DNA from 4 places in the Mediterraneibacter flintii genome. Region 1 is predicted to be linked to each of the others. Evidence: a T-box and tRNA genes for the amino acid it is inferred to sense, from the RefSeq annotation. Region 1 holds a T-box; the other regions hold tRNA genes.
What was found. The T-box of region 1 lies ahead of leuS (leucine--tRNA ligase). A T-box ahead of a tRNA ligase gene usually reads a tRNA of that ligase, here a tRNA-Leu.

Region 1 (4,218 bases):
TAAGAAAGCATGTGCTGAACAAAAAGGACAAAATGAGTCTGACAGTGAAAACAGTTAGACTCATTTTTTGTGGACATTTGGAAAGTGATTTGCCAGGCAAAGACGTACAGCGACAAAAAATACTTGCAATCCTTTTGACAGAGTGCTATCCTTTACTATGGTGTGTTAAAGCACAAAAGAATAAACTCAGGAGAGTCTCTTAAAAAGAGCGCCGAAGGTGTACGCAGTCTGAACAGACTGTTAATCTCTCAGGCAAAAGGATGGAGGAAGAAAAAATGTTTGCACAAATTGACGCAGTAATCACGTGGATTGACGACAGAATATGGGGGTTGCCGTTAATCATTCTAATTCTGACAACAGGATTCTATCTTACAGTTCGATTAGGGCTTCTGCAGATCAGACATCTTAAAAAGGCCCTGAAATTCATGGTAAAAAATGAAGAAGGCGGACATGGAGAAGTGACCAGCTTTGGGGCGCTTTGTACAGCATTGTCCGCAACGATCGGAACCGGAAATATTACAGGAGTTGCAACTGCGATTGCAGCGGGAGGACCGGGAGCGCTGTTCTGGATGGTCGTGGCGGCATTTTTCGGAATGGCGACGAAATATGCGGAAGGGCTATTGGCGATTAAATACAGGACGATTGACAAAGACGGTCATGTACTTGGCGGCCCGTTTTATTATATTGAAAATGGCATGGGGAAAAAGTGGAAGTGGCTTGCCATGATTTTTGCTTTTTTTGGCGCCGGTGTAGGTCTTTTTGGAATTGGTACTTTTACACAGGTCAACAGTATTGCATCTGCTGTAAAGGACTTTTTTGACCCACAGACGGTTTATGCGGTTGAGTTGTTCGGAAAGGAATATTCCTGGGCGACTGTAATTACCTGTATCATTCTCACAGTATGCGTAGGTTTGGTTGTAATTGGTGGAATTAAGAGAATTGCAAAAGTATCGGAGATAGTGGTTCCGTTTATGGCAGTACTCTATGTAGCTCTGGCACTGTTAATCATTATTACCAATATTTCACTTGTGCCGGAAGCAATTGTGTCTATTGTAAAATCTGCATTTACAGGAAGTGCGCTGGCGGGTGGAGCAATGGGAAGTATGATTGTAGCAATGCAGAAGGGAATTGCCAGAGGTATTTTTTCTAATGAGTCTGGTCTTGGAAGCGCTCCGATTGCGGCGGCAGCGGCTATGACAAAAGAGCCGGCGCGCCAGGGATTAGTTTCTATGACAGGAACATTTATTGATACGATTATCATCTGTACAATGACAGGACTTTCCATTGTAATTGCCGGTACCTGGATGAATCCAGAGTTAGAAGGCGTGGCGATTACAATGGCGGCATTTGAAAAAGGACTGCCGTTCCCGCCTGCAGTTGCCTCCTTTTGCCTGATGCTGTGCCTTGTATTTTTTGCATTTACTACAATTTTAGGGTGGAACTATTATGGGGAACGCTGTATTGAGTATATGTTTAATAGAAATAAAAAAGCAGTCAAGACGTACCGCTGGTTGTATATTCTTGCAGTATTTATTGGACCTTATATGACAGTGGCGGCTGTCTGGAATATCGCAGATATTTTCAATGCGTTGATGGCATTCCCGAACTTAATTGCTCTGCTTGCGTTAAGCGGTGTTGTAGTGAAAGAATCCAGGGATTATTTTTCCAGATTAAAGGAAAAATAACAGAAAAGAAGTAACCGTAGAAAATTACAGAAAAGAAGTAACCGTAGAAAATTACTTGACTTATTTTAACATACTACTTATAATGAGAAAGAATATTGTAAAAACAGTGAAGAGGAATAGTAAGAGCGTACTGTTTTATCAGAGACCTGCCGGCAGGTGTGAGGCAGGAGACAGGCACTCCCAACTCACCTCGGAGTTCTCCTGCTGAATGCGGTATGTAATTGGTATTGTCAATGGCGTATGAGAAATAGGCAGGGGCGGAGCTTCCCGTTACAGAAGAAATGAGTGCATTTATCATGGAACCTGTGATAAATGAATAAGAGTGGTACCACGGAAAAAAGCCTTTTCGTCTCTTAAGAGGGATGGAAGGCTTTTTATAGTTTGAGTCAAAACAAAAAAGCATGTGAAAATCAAATTGGAGGTAGAAAGACATATGGCACAGAAAATAGTCTATAATCACAAGGCTGTTGAGAAAAAATGGCGTGAGAAATGGCAGGAAAATCCAGTCAATCCAAAAACAGATGAGAATGGAAATAAGAAAGAAAAATATTATTGTCTGGACATGTTCCCCTATCCGTCAGGAAACGGACTTCATGTAGGACATTGGAGAGGGTATGTGATTTCCGATGTGTGGAGCCGCTATAAGCTGCAGCAAGGGTATTATATTGTACATCCAATGGGGTGGGATGCGTTTGGGCTTCCAGCCGAAAACTATGCGATTAAAATGGGCGTGCATCCGGCGAAATCCACAGCGGACAATGTAAGCCATATCAAAGAGCAGATTAACCAGATTGCGGCGCTCTATGACTGGGATATGGAAGTGAATACGACAGATCCTGCATTTTATAAGTGGACACAGTGGATTTTTGTAAAAATGTTCAAGGAAGGGCTTGCTTATGAGAAAGAGTTCCCGATTAACTGGTGTCCTTCCTGCAAGACGGGCCTGGCAAACGAGGAGGTTGTCAACGGCAAATGTGAACGGTGCGGTGCGGAAGTGACGAAGAAAAACCTGCGCCAGTGGATGCTTCGTATTACGAAATACGCAGAACGCCTCTTAAATGATCTGGACAAGCTGGACTGGCCGGAGAAGGTAAAGAAAATGCAGACGGACTGGATTGGAAAATCCTACGGTGCAGAGGTAGACTTTCCGGTAGAAGGCAGAGAAGAAAAGATTACAGTATACACTACAAGACCGGATACACTCTACGGTGCTACCTTTATGGTTCTTGCGCCGGAACATGAACTGGCAGCGTCTCTTGCTACCCCTGAGACGAAAGAAGCAGTGGATAAATATATCTATGATGCTTCCATGAAATCCAATGTAGACCGTATGCAGGATAAGGAAAAGACGGGAGTGTTTACAGGAAGCTATGCGATAAATCCGCTAAACGGAGCAAAGACGCCAATCTGGCTCTCTGACTATGTACTTGCAGATTATGGAACAGGGGCGATTATGTGTGTTCCTGCACATGATGATCGTGACTTTGAATTTGCAAAGAAATTTGATATTCCGATTATCCAGGTTATCGCAAAGGACGGAAAAGAAATTGAGAACATGACGGAGGCTTATACAGAGGCTTCAGGTACGATGATTCATTCCGGAGAGTGGAATGGCATGGAGTCTTCTGTGCTGAAAAAAGAAGCGCCTCACATAATTGAAGAAAAGGGGATCGGAAAGGCGACAGTGAACTATAAGCTGCGTGATTGGGTATTTTCACGCCAGCGCTACTGGGGAGAGCCGATTCCGATTGTACACTGCCCTGACTGTGGGGCGGTTCCGGTACCAGAGGAAGAGTTGCCGCTTCGCCTGCCGGATGTAGAATCTTATGAGCCGACAGGGACAGGGGAATCTCCACTTGCCGGAATCGAGGAATGGGTCAACTGTAAGTGTCCGGTGTGCGGCAAGCCTGCGAAAAGAGAGACGAATACCATGCCGCAGTGGGCAGGTTCCTCCTGGTATTTCCTGCGCTATGTGGACAATCACAATGATAAAGAACTGGTTTCGAGAGAAAAGGCTGACGAAATGCTTCCGGTAGACATGTATATCGGCGGTGTAGAGCATGCCGTTCTTCACCTTCTGTATTCCAGATTCTATACGAAATTTTTGTGCGATATCGGTGTGATTGATTTTGACGAGCCGTTCCAGAAGCTGTTTAACCAAGGCATGATAACAGGCAAGAATGGAATCAAGATGAGTAAGTCAAAGGGAAATGTAGTTTCCCCAGACGATCTGGTAAATGACTATGGGTGTGATTCCCTGCGTATGTATGAGTTGTTTGTAGGGCCGCCGGAGTTAGACGCAGAGTGGGACGACAGAGGAATTGACGGAGTAAACCGTTTCTTGAAACGTCTTTGGAATCTGTTGATGGACAGCCTGGAGAATGATGTGAAGGCAACGAAAGAGATGATCAAGCAGCGTCACAGGATGGTGGCGGACATTACAGGCCGACTGGAGAATTTCAGCCTGAATACAGTTATTTCTGGATTTATGGAATACAACAACAAGTTTATAGAGATGGCGAAAAAAGAAGGC
Region 2 (4,218 bases), 1.3 Mb from region 1:
ATCAGACTCATCAATTCTCCTGTACTTAAACCAGTGTTTGGATTTCCGCCGCTTGATACAATCGCCTTCGCGCCAAACCAAGACAGCAGAATCAGACAGACATACATACAGAACTGCATAAGAGGCATATTAAATGCAAGCATTTTTTCTGCTTTAGAAAAATCTTTATATATCTGTGCAGAAATACTTCCAAATTTCTCCCGTTCGTAATCTTCTCTCACAAATGATTTGACAACCCGAATCCCTCTCAGATTCTCCTGTACAACATTGTTCAGCTTATCATATGTTTTAAATACCCTTTTAAAAATCGGATGCACACGTGTCATAATTACATACAGTCCGATACCAAGAATTGGAATACATCCTACGAATATTAAAGAAAGCTGCGCGTCTACCTTAAAGGCACAAAACAAAGAAAATACCAGCATAAATGGAGAACGTATCGCCATTCGGATAATCATCTGATATGCCATCTGCACATTTGTCACATCTGTAGTCAGTCTTGTCACAAGACTAGATGTAGAAAATTTATCAATATTTGAAAACGAAAAATTCTGCACATTATAGTACATATCTTTTCTTAGGTTTTTCGCAAATCCTGCTGAAGCGTATGCTGCTGCCTTTCCAGCCCCGACTCCAAAAAAGAGGGATAAAAAAGCTGCCACTAAAAGCGCCAGTCCCATCTTCCATATATATCCCATATCCCCTTTTTCAATTCCATAATCAATCAAATTTGCCATCAGAAGCGGAATAACTACTTCCATTACCACTTCCAGTGCAACCAGAATCGGCGCTTGAATGGATTCTTTTTTATATTCTCGTATACTCCTGGATAAAATTTTTACCATAGCTGCTCCTCCTGTTCTACATTTTTCTTCAGCCTTTCCAAGTAAGAATAAAATTGTTTCAGTTCTTCTTTCGAAAATCCTTTAATTATCTGTCTTTCAATCCGTTCGTGTCCTTCCTCCATCTCCTCTGCCATCTTTATTGCTTTTTCTGTCAATACCAGCTTCTTCAATCGTGCATCTGTATGCACATTTTCGCGGACAATCAGCCCTTTTTCAACCATCAGGTTTACAACCTTAGACGCCGTAGAACGGGTCACATGAAATTCTGATTCCAGATCTTTTTGATAGATGTCCTTCTCTCTATTTTCCCACAGATAGCCAATAATCCATCCATTAGATCCAGTCACTTGAACGAGACGTTCCTTATTTATACTGTTGTCAATAAACCTTTTGATTAAATTATCCAGGGCTCTTATCTCCATACCCACATATTTTTTCTTCATTTCTTCTCCTAGTTCAGCAGATCGCATTTTTCGCTTATTTTGTTGTATATCAAACTGTACGAAATCAAACTGTTTGACATACAACATTTTAAAACCATAAATAATAAATGTCAAGAGAAAAAATTATAAAGTTAATTGACGAAAACGATCCGCGCAAGAGGGAGTGTATTGCAACGTTCGTCAGGGCTTCGCCGGAATTCCTCACTTTTGCAACACACTCCCTCGCTTACACTTTCGCCAGCTTAAATTTATATATTACATTCCATACTGAAAAATACATCTTCTTCTATCTCTCTGAAACCGTTTTTCTTATAAAACTCATATGCCGAAGCTGTCCTTTTCGTACGCAAGGTTATTTTCTTATAGTTCTTTTTTCTGCCATATGCTCTTAACATTTTTAAAAATAAGGAACCCGCACCTTTTCCCTGGCAGGAGGAGCGAATACAAAAATCATCTATACAGTATTCTGTTCCATTAAACCAATGTTTCAACCTGCCTAATGACACTCCTACTAATTCATTCCCTTCATACAGTCCCAATGCCAAAGAATTTACGTTCCCTATTACGTCCAAAATATAAAGATGAAATATTTCTTCATCATCCCAATTATCATACCAGGGATCAACTGCAAACGCATCTTTTATTATCTCCATAATTTCTTTTTCATTCTGCATATTCAATTGTCTGATTTCCATTTCATAAATGCCTCCTTATCACATGTATATCATTTAGAAATATTGTACTTCATCTATCTTATTTGGAATGTTTTTATTATAGCATAATACATACAGAACTTCTTTCATTTTCTATGGCTGAAAAACTATGTTAAAAATTAAATTTAGGGGTTTACAAAATAGTTCGATTATGATAAGATATTTTCTGTCGGGCGGAAGTGGCGGAATGGCAGACGCGCTAGATTCAGGTTCTAGTGGGAGTTAATCCTGTGAGAGTTCAAGTCTCTTCTTCCGCATTTCATCAATAAAGTGATATGCTTTTTATAGTAGATATTAAAAATCCTAATTCTTTTTTAAAGAATTAGGATTTTTTGTACAAATAGCAATATAAAAATTCCTTAACTCGTCATTAGACTTCGCTGCCCCGCTGTTTTCTCTTTTGTATCTGTGATTATCATTCCCTCTTGCACATTCGTCATGCCTTTTGCCTATGTGATTTAACTCTTATAATTCCGGTTCCTGCAATACATAACAGTCCGCCATAGAGCAATATACTCCACATACTATTCTCATCCCCTGTATGCGGGGATTTTTTTGTTTCCTTGTCCTTTATAGAATCAGCGGTCTGCACCAGAGTCTCTTTCTGTGCGTCTCCGCCGCCGTCATTGCCACTCTCCTGTGGATTTGTTTCATCTGGAGCGCCTTCTACCGCAAAAGCAGTCTTCTTTTCTATCGTCTGCGCAGTTGTCCAGCCTCCGTCAGACTCCTCATAAATCTGATAGTCAAATTCTACGGTGAGCACATACTCCCCTGGCTCAAGTCCTTCTGTTGTCTCCTCTATCGTAAAAGGACCGTCCTCCTGCCAGAACCCGTTCCTTATCCCAGCCGTATCCTTTGTAATCTCCCATCTGGCCGGAAGGTAACGGACAGCACCTTCGCCCGGTGCGTCATTGTCCAAGCCCGAACCTTCTGCCTCCACACGAATCACACTGTCTTTTGCATAGCTCTGCCCCTGTTCCATACCCTTTATCCCGTATCCTGCGCCCTCGAGGGTAACCGGAGAGTCAGTTTTTAAAATTACCGGATTCGTCAGGAATATCCGCCCTTCTATCACCGCTTCCTGTACAGACTCTTCTCCTAACCACTCTGCTCCCGGCACCCCTTCTTCTTTCGCCATATCCGTAAGGCAGCTCAGCACTTCCGGAAGATACTGCGCCAACAGGCCATCTGCCAGCGGAGCATATTGCGGCGGCAGGCTATCTGCATTTGTTCCGCCAAAAATGGTATTTCTGTTCAACTGTTCCACACGTATCCCAAATGAGAGCGCTTCATCAAAGAAAACGGGATCCTCCGCCAGTTCTATCTTCACACAGCCGATTCCGTATTCTTCAAGCCTCTCGTCCACTACGTAGGAAATACTTTCCACCTGCTCTTTTCCGCTTACTATCTCAAACGAAACCTCGCGGGAAGATGGCACTCCGTTCAACTGCTCTGCCGCTTCCTGAGCGAATATGTCAAACAGATTCATCATTTTCCAAACCCTTCCGTAATCTGTACCGCTTTTTACATCCCAGTCCAACAGTGGTATATAGACAGTCCCTCCCGGACGGTACGCATTCATGTCCTCCACCAGTTCCCCTGTTTCTTCATTCAGACGGTACAGCATAATGGTTTCCGGTACGGCCAGTTCTGTGTCCGCGTCTTTTAACGTAATTTCCATATCCCATATGCCTTCTATTTCGTCAGAAGGCGCTATCCGCACACCCGAGCCGTCAGAAAATTCCAAATCCAAATCCCAATTCTCGTCATCTACGCCCGAATTTTCTGTATTCTTAGTTTCGCCCCCCCCAGTGTTCTGAAACTGTTCTGTAGACAGGCCAACCTGTTCGCCTGCCCCTTCTTCCGTATACGGCGCTGCGAAAGCCGCTACAGTCTGCGCGCCCATTATGCCAATTGCCAGGGCAGAGGCGAAGAGTATCTTGTTCGAGCGTTTCATTTATGTATTCTCCTTTTCTTTTTTACTGAAATCCGTCAAGAAATATTGATTTCAGTATACTTGAACTCCGCGGAAAAAGCAAGCACCTTTTCCTCTTTCCTAATCCTCCAATTCCTTACAATATTCTTCCAGATTTTTCAGCACTTTCTTATTTAGCCTCTCTGCCGCCTGTTTTGTCATACCGGAGGATTTCTTCTGGCAATTTACATTTTCATACCTTAAAAGCGTTTCCTCTCCTACGCCCATGAGAGTATCAC
Region 3 (4,218 bases), 750 kb from region 1:
CTTCGTTTCCTATACAATAAAACCCTCAGAGGGAGGCACACTGCGTGCAAGTGGAAAATGGCTGCTGACACAGACGCGCTTCGGCGCACAAAGTGTATAAGCCCCTCAAGAGTGAGGGGCAGAGGAGTTGAAATGGGCTTGTCCACTCTGTTCTGAGAAAATATGCCGCAGTCCCAGAGAGTGTGCCGGATAGAATTTCGGCAGTAAGAAAGGAGAAGAAAAATGAGCGAGAAAAAAATCCCTTACAAAATCTATCTGGAAGAAAGTGAGATGCCCAAGGAATGGTATAATGTTCGGGCAGATATGAAAAATAAACCGGCTCCGCTTTTAAATCCAGGAACATTAAAACCAATGACGGAAGAAGAATTATCCGGCGTATTCTGTAAAGAACTGGTAAAACAAGAGCTGGATAATGACAACCGGTATATTGAGATCCCAGAGAAAATTCGAGATTTCTATAAAATGTACCGTCCGGCTCCGCTGGTGAGAGCGTATTGTCTGGAAGAGAAGCTGCAGACTCCGGCAAAGATTTATTATAAATTCGAGGGAAACAATACAAGTGGGAGCCATAAGCTTAACTCTGCGATTGCTCAGGCGTATTATGCAAAAGAGCAGGGATTAAAGGGAGTGACAACGGAGACGGGAGCAGGGCAGTGGGGAACCGCGCTGTCTATGGCGTGTTCTTATCTCGAGTTGGACTGCAAAGTCTATATGGTGAAATGCTCTTATGAGCAAAAACCATTCCGTCGGGAAGTGATGCGGACTTATGGTGCAAGTGTGACACCGTCTCCATCTGAAACGACAGAGGTGGGAAGAAAGATCCTTGCTGAGCATCCTGGAACGACAGGAAGTCTTGGATGTGCAATTTCTGAGGCGGTGGAGGTAGCTACCCATACGCCAGGGTATCGGTATGTGTTGGGAAGTGTGTTAAATCAGGTATTGCTTCACCAATCTGTGATTGGCGTAGAGACGAAGATAGCTATGGATAAATATGGAATCAAGCCAGACGTCATCATTGGATGTGCGGGAGGAGGTTCTAATCTGGGCGGACTGATTTCACCATTTATGGGAGAGAAACTTAGGGGAGAGGCAGATTACCAGTTTATTGCTGTAGAACCAGCGTCCTGCCCAAGCTTTACAAGAGGTGTCTATGCGTATGACTTCTGCGATACCGGAATGGTTTGCCCGCTGGCGAAAATGTATACACTGGGAAGCGGCTTTATTCCGTCTGCAAATCATGCGGGAGGTCTGCGCTATCATGGTATGAGTTCCGTTCTTTCCCAGTTGTACGCGGATGGATATATGGAAGCGCGTTCTGTTGAGCAGACAGCAGTATTTACTGCGGCAGAGCAGTTTGCGAGAGTGGAAGGAATTCTTCCTGCACCGGAGAGCAGCCATGCGATCAAGGTTGCCATTGATGAGGCAATGAAATGCAAGGAGACAGGAGAGGAAAAGACTATTCTCTTTGGTCTGACAGGTACAGGGTATTTCGACATGGTAGCATATGAGAAATTCCATAATGGCGAGATGACAGACTATGTACCTACAGATGCCGATTTACAGGTGGGATTCAATGGGATTCCTAAATTTACGGGAAATATGGAATAAGGAAAACGTGTATTAAGACAAAATAAATCAAGGATATAACTAAGAGACAGGGGCTATTTTTGGCCTCTGTCTTTTTGTCTATGGTTAAATACTCGTGATAAAGAAAAAAGAAAGAACAAAGTGGGCTTGTCCACTTTGCGCGCCGCCGCAATACCGCAAAGCGATAAAATTTCCTTATTGCGGCGTGCATATACTGCCCGAAGGGGTTTTATATCATAGGTCAGTCTGAAGGACTTTCCTATGATATAAAAAACGGGAAATTTTGTTCTGCACAAAATTTCCCGTTTATATGATACATGCGGAAGATGGGACTTGAACCCACACAAGCGCAATGCTTACAAGATCCTTAGTCTTGCTCGTCTGCCAGTTCCGACACTTCCGCATTTTGGCATGTATGATAATATCCACACGCCACGAATAATATAATACCTGTTATCGGATTAAATGTCAATCACTTTTTTGAGTTTTTTTAAATATCCTGATACGCATATAAACGTATCCATATACATTGTATCAGGATAGCAGAAGTCATCAGAATCTATAAAATACAAATATAGAATAATATAAGGATGTGAAACGGTGGAAAACAGAGTAAGAGAACTTAGGAAAGAAAGAGGACTTACCCAGATGGGATTAGGTTCTAGAATCAATGTGTCACAACAGGTTATCAGCGGTATCGAACGTGGGAAAAAATCTATGGCAGCGGATATTTTAGTTCAGCTGGCGCGTTTCTTTCATGTTTCTGCAGATTACATACTGAAAATTTCAGATACGAGAATGACGGTAGAATACCAGATTGAATTTAGAAAGTTTCCCAATAAGTATATGGAAATGTATAGAATATACGATCTGCTGAATCAGGAGAACAGAAAGCTAATTTATGAACTGATGACAAAGCTTGAAAAAGGACAGGACAATTAGAATAGGATCTGTAATATAGCATTATGCAGATAAGGTCAAAAGAAATGGGGTGTACAAGGAGAAAGTCTCCTTGTACATTGCAATTAGGAAAGCGTTTTGATTACTCTTGCCGGAACTCCGGCGAGGAGAACGTTATCACCAAAAGATTTTGTGACAACAGAACCAGAGGCTACAACGACATTTTTCCCAAGTGTCACACCAGGATTGATGACGCTATGGCCTCCGATCCAGCAATTCTCACCGAGTTTGATAGTACGCCCATATTCCTGACCGGTAAGCCTTTCATCAGAGTCTAGAGGATGATTGACTGTATAGATGCCTACTTGCGGGCCTATTTTTACATGATCCCCAATGATAACCTTTCCGACATCGGCAATAACACAATTGTAATTTATAAATACATGATTTCCTACATAGATATTTCTTCCGTAATCACATTGAAATATAGATTTTATATTGACATCTTCTCCCATATGTCCCAGCAGCTTTTTTAATGTATCGTACCGTTTTTGCTTTTGACTGTTGTCGAGCTGGTTCAACTCAAAGATAACATGGTTGCAAAAAACTCTCATTTCCTTTAGCTCAGGAGCAGACGGAGAAATGAGTTCACCCTGCAGCATTCTTTCGTATTCGTTCATAAATGTTCTCCTTTAGTGAAATACTTACTATATGTACACTATGGCTTATTATACTCTATAGGAGAAGAAATTTACAAGCAGTGAAAGGAACTTGGCTGCCAAAGCTGACCGTTTATTTGAGAAGCTGTTTTCTGCCGACTAATTCATCCAAAGTTATATTATAAATATCAGCCATCTGAATTAGAATAAAAATATTTGGGATGCTGATTCCACGTTCGTATGCGGAGATAGTTTGTCTTTGTATACTTAATTTTTCGGCAAGATCAGACTGATTCATATTATGCTGTATACGGAGTTCTTTTAATTGGTTTCCCAACGTATTAGATAACATTATTCATCACCAGATTTATTGTAACATTGGATATATGGATAAAATAGAAATACATCATATTGGAGTATACATAAACCTTATAATTGGATAGCACTGCGGCTGGTATCCGATACAATAATAAGTAGATTATTAAAGGGTGTGAACACAGTGGATAACCGGGTAAAAGAGCTCCGAAAAGAACGAAGGCTAAAGCAAGAAGAGTTAGCCGCTAAAATCAATGTCTCACAGCAGACTATCAGTAGAATTGAAAACGGTGAAAATTCTCTGCCGGCAGATATTTTGATACAACTATCCCGTTTTTTTCATGTATCTATCGATTATATTCTGAAGATGTCGGATAAAAGGCTTACAGAGGAATACTGGATTGAATTTCAACAATTTACAGAAAATCATATAGATATATGCAGGATGTACAGTGCTCTGAATAAGAGAAAGCAGAATCTAATTCACGGGCTGCTAAAAGAAATGTATGAGGATGAAAAAGCATAAAGAGAAAAGGAAAGTAAACTGTACCCTAATAGTAAGACACAGAAAAAGAGATTGTGTTGAACTATTAGGGTACTTTTGTCATATTTGAAAAAAATAGAGGAAGTGCATATGGGACGGAAAAGGGGAATCACGGCTCACAGAAACAGAGATTTTACAAAAGAAGAAATTGTGATATTATCTTTAATCCTAATGATAAAAATGTTTCTGTTAAACAAATAAATTATACGATGT
Region 4 (4,218 bases), 310 kb from region 1:
GTCCTACAATGCTTGAGGGTGTTGAGGTCTATGTCACAGATGAAAAAGGAAGCCAGATAGGAATGATTGTAGATTCTGCATATGTTATATCTGGTGAATACGGAACAGGAAGCCAGAATACATGTCTGTATTCCGGACAGAAAAATTTTGTGAAGCTGTTTAAAGATGCATTGGCAAATGAAATCCAATTAATTACAATACATGGAGGAAAGATAAAATGAAAAAAGAACCGTTTGTAACAAAAGAACAATTAGATAAAATAACACAGGAGTATCCAACGCCATTTCATCTTTATGATGAGAAGGAAATTCGCAGAAATGTGGAAGCGCTGAAAGAAGCATTTTCTTGGAATCCAGGCTATAGAGAGTATTTTGCGGTGAAAGCGACACCGAATCCATTCTTGATAGATATTTTGAAGGAATATGGATGTGGATGCGACTGTTCTTCCTACACAGAGTTAATGCTTTCGGATGCAATTGGGATCAGAGGAGAAGAGATTATGTTTTCTTCAAATGACACTCCGGAAGCTGATTTTCAGTTGGCGGATAAGTTAGGAGCGATTATCAATCTGGACGATATTACACATATTGAGTTTTTGGAGAAGGCAATCGGGCATATTCCAGAGACAATCAGCTGTCGTTATAATCCAGGTGGTTTGTTTAAAATCAGTAATGACATTATGGACAATCCAGGAGACGCAAAATATGGAATGACGACAGAACAGCTTTTTACAGCCTATAAGATTCTGAAAGAAAAAGGAGCAAAGGAATTTGGGCTTCATGCGTTTCTGGCCAGCAATACAGTGACAAATGAATACTATCCAATGCTTGCAAAGGTTTTGTTTGAGCAGGCAGTGAAGCTTCAAAAAGAGACGGGAGTGCATATAAAGTTTATCAATCTCTCAGGAGGAATTGGCATTCCCTATCGTCCAGATCAGGAGCCGAATGACATTCGGGTGATCGGAGAAGGCGTACGGCGTGTATATGAGGAAATACTGGTTCCGGCAGGCATGGGGGATGTGGCGATTTATACAGAGCTTGGAAGATTTATGATGGGGCCATACGGATGCTTAGTTACGAAGGCAATCCATGAAAAACATACACATAAGGATTATATCGGAGTAGATGCATGTGCGGTGAATTTGATGCGTCCTGCCATGTATGGGGCATATCATCATATTACAGTGATAGGAAAAGAAAATCTTCCCCAGGATCACAAATATGATATTACGGGTTCCTTGTGTGAAAATAATGATAAATTTGCAATTGACCGGATGCTGCCAAAGATTGATATAGGAGATTATCTGGTGATTCACGATACAGGAGCACATGGATTTTCAATGGGATATAATTATAATGGCAAACTGAAATCCGCAGAGGTACTTTTAAAAGAGGATGGAAGTACAAAATTGATCCGTCGTGCTGAGACACCGAAAGATTATTTTGCAACTTTTGATTGCTTTGAGATAGGGAAAAAGCTTTTAAAATAGAGCTTGCATTATAGATATAGCTGTGCTATAATTAATTTCGGCTTCCGGTGGAAGCCGATTATGCGGATGTGGCGGAATGGCAGACGCACAAGACTCAAAATCTTGCGTAGGTGACTACGTGTGGGTTCAAGTCCCACCATCCGCATTGAATAAACCTTTGGAAATGTTGTAAATACAGTATTTTCAAAGGTTTTTCTTTTTCAGGAGATAGCATGAAATTGATGAGATAGATAAGAAAAGGGACAGACAGAAGAGATACCTGCCTGTCTCGCAGATGTTAAAAAAAGTCTGGAAGCAGTGTGACCAGCTCGGAAAACGTATGGATACTTACAGGCGCGTTTTTTACTTCGCCAAATCCGTAATCGGCATAGATGAAAGGGATGCCGGCCGCCTTACAAGCGTCGTAATCCCCTTGGGTATCCCCGATATATACGGCATTTTTTAAATGGTTGCGCTCCATCAAGGTTAAGATGGTCTGGCTTTTGGGAGTCTGTGTCTGGCCAAAACAGAGCGTATCTGTTATAAAAGGCGTAATTTTCGTTGTCTCCAACAACAGCTCAATATATCCGCACTGACAGTTGCTGACAATGAAAAGGGGATATTTTTTGGAAAGAATAGAAAGTGTTTCATATACCTTGTCATAGAGCCTGCCTGGCTGTGTCTTTAAAAGCCGGTTTTCGTATTCATAACATATATCTAGAATGGAGAGCCTGTCCTTCTCCGGCAAAGAAGGGAAAAGCGCGGCGGCAATTTCACTCATTGTTTTTCCAAACAGATTTTTTAAAACAGCACCGTTGATTTCCAGATTCAAATGTGTATGCTGCTGTATTGCGTCTGTCCAGGCTTTTGCTACTGTATCGGTAGAATCCCACAGAGTACCGTCTACATCAAATATAATTCCAGTTGTAGTCATGTCTTTTGTAAACTCCTTTCTTTTTACCTTACACCACCGCTATCATAACATAAAAAGAGCCTTTTAAAAAGCGGGATTTTAGTGTATACTTGTCTCGTAGTGCTTTTTACCGAATAGTATCTGGAAAAATATACAGTGTGTGTGGTTTAAAGGCACAAATTCTATGAAAAGACACAATGGAGATGGATAATGAGAGAAAAAATCGTACTGATAGACGGTCATAGTATCTTAAACAGGGCTTTTTACGGGCTTCCCGATCTGACAAATGCAGAAGGACTGCATACGAACGCGATCTATGGTTTCTTAAATATTCTTTTTAAAATACTAGATGAGGAAAATCCGCAGTATCTTACGGTCACCTTTGACGTGCACGCGCCGACTTTTCGACATGAAATGTACGAACAGTACAAAGGAACGAGAAAGCCGATGGCGGAAGAGCTGCGCCAGCAGGTACCTGTGATAAAAGAAGTGCTTCAGGCAATGCAGATTGCGACGATTGAACAGGCGGGACTTGAGGCAGATGATCTTCTTGGAACGATTTCAGTTGACTGTGAGGCGAAAGGTCTGGATGTATCTATTATTTCAGGGGACAGGGATACACTGCAGCTGGCAACAGAGCATGTGAAAATCCGAATTCCAAAGACAAAGCAGGGTAAGACGGAGATAGAGGACTACTATGCTGCTGATGTGCTGGAAAAATATGGGGTGACTCCAGAAGAATTCATTGATGTAAAGGCACTGATGGGAGATACATCTGACAATATTCCAGGCGTGCCCGGGATTGGAGAGAAGACTGCGACAAAAATTATCCAGGAGTATAAAAATATAGAAAATGCGCATGAACATGCAGAAGAGCTAAAGCCGCCGCGGGCAGGAAAGAATTTGGCAGAGTACTGGGAACAGGCAAAATTAAGTAAAGTACTTGCCACTATCAATACACACGCAGAAATTGTGTTTGATTTGGAGGCGGCAAAGCATGGGAATATTTTTACAAAGGAAGCCTATGAGTATTTTCAGCGTCTTCAGTTTAAAAATCTGCTCGGCCGTTTTGATGTAGAGGCTTCGGCAAATGAGGTGGAAAAATATTTTAAAGAAGTGACGGATAAGAAGGCGATAGATGCGATATTTGAAAAGGCATGTCAAGCGGATATAGTGGGGGCGGCAATCTCAAAGGATGCAGGAAATGTGCTTCCGTTATTTTCGCATCCTTCAGGATACGGGCGGATAGCGCTTGCTTTTGGAAAAGAGCAGATATATTCGATTCCCTGCGATATGCATACAGACATGGAGTATCTGTTTAGCAGACTTTCCGAGGTCGCAGCACATGCCGGACTGTTTGTGATGTGTGATATAAAGCGTTACCTTACATTACTTCCAGGTATTGTAAGAGAACGCTGCTTTGATGCTGTCATAGCAGCATATCTTTTGAATCCTTTAAAAAATGATTATACGTATGAAGATATAGCCAGAGAACAGTTGCATTTGATGATAGATGAAAACACAGAGGAGTCCATCAAGGCTTGTTATGAGGCATATACGTGTTTAAAGGCAGTGGAGCCGATGTCAAAAAAGCTAAACGATACAGGAATGTACAGGCTTTTTGAAGAGATTGAAATGCCGCTGTTATTTACTCTGTATGATATGGAGCGCGCAGGAATCAAAGTGGAGGCAGAAGAGCTGAAAATGTACGGCAGCCGTCTGGGAGAACAGATTGTACGGCTGGAAAGAGAAATATATGAAATGGCAGGGGAAGAATTTAATATTAATTCTCCGAAACAACTAGGTGTTATTTTATTTGATAAATTGAAAATGCCTC

Region 2: it has a tRNA-Leu gene. The T-box ahead of leuS (leucine--tRNA ligase) is inferred to sense a tRNA for this amino acid. The anticodon was not compared.
Region 3: it has a tRNA-Leu gene. The T-box ahead of leuS (leucine--tRNA ligase) is inferred to sense a tRNA for this amino acid. The anticodon was not compared.
Region 4: it has a tRNA-Leu gene. The T-box ahead of leuS (leucine--tRNA ligase) is inferred to sense a tRNA for this amino acid. The anticodon was not compared.

Annotation. Positions count from the first base shown of each region.
Region 1 covers NZ_AP031405.1:2,519,475-2,523,692, reverse strand. The annotation lists glycine riboswitch at 178-274, shown strand; gene ACZ5C4_RS11970 (alanine/glycine:cation symporter family protein) at 276-1,685, shown strand; T-box leader at 1,783-2,042, shown strand; gene leuS (leucine--tRNA ligase) at 2,119-4,218, shown strand, end outside.
Region 2 covers NZ_AP031405.1:1,199,110-1,203,327, reverse strand. The annotation lists gene ACZ5C4_RS05760 (ABC transporter ATP-binding protein) at 1-848, opposite strand, end outside; gene ACZ5C4_RS05755 (MarR family winged helix-turn-helix transcriptional regulator) at 842-1,291, opposite strand; gene ACZ5C4_RS05750 (GNAT family N-acetyltransferase) at 1,540-1,986, opposite strand; tRNA gene ACZ5C4_RS05745 (tRNA-Leu) at 2,178-2,261, shown strand; gene ACZ5C4_RS05740 (hypothetical protein) at 2,441-3,961, opposite strand; gene ACZ5C4_RS05735 (NAD(P)-dependent oxidoreductase) at 4,061-4,218, opposite strand, start outside.
Region 3 covers NZ_AP031405.1:1,769,394-1,773,611, forward strand. The annotation lists gene ACZ5C4_RS08325 (TrpB-like pyridoxal phosphate-dependent enzyme) at 223-1,608, shown strand; tRNA gene ACZ5C4_RS08330 (tRNA-Leu) at 1,906-1,990, opposite strand; gene ACZ5C4_RS08335 (helix-turn-helix domain-containing protein) at 2,188-2,529, shown strand; gene ACZ5C4_RS08340 (sugar O-acetyltransferase) at 2,613-3,167, opposite strand; gene ACZ5C4_RS08345 (helix-turn-helix transcriptional regulator) at 3,280-3,498, opposite strand; gene ACZ5C4_RS08350 (helix-turn-helix domain-containing protein) at 3,646-3,987, shown strand.
Region 4 covers NZ_AP031405.1:2,205,823-2,210,040, reverse strand. The annotation lists gene ACZ5C4_RS10445 (TrmB family transcriptional regulator) at 1-221, shown strand, start outside; gene ACZ5C4_RS10440 (diaminopimelate decarboxylase) at 218-1,489, shown strand; tRNA gene ACZ5C4_RS10435 (tRNA-Leu) at 1,552-1,634, shown strand; gene ACZ5C4_RS10430 (HAD family hydrolase) at 1,767-2,402, opposite strand; gene polA (DNA polymerase I) at 2,592-4,218, shown strand, end outside.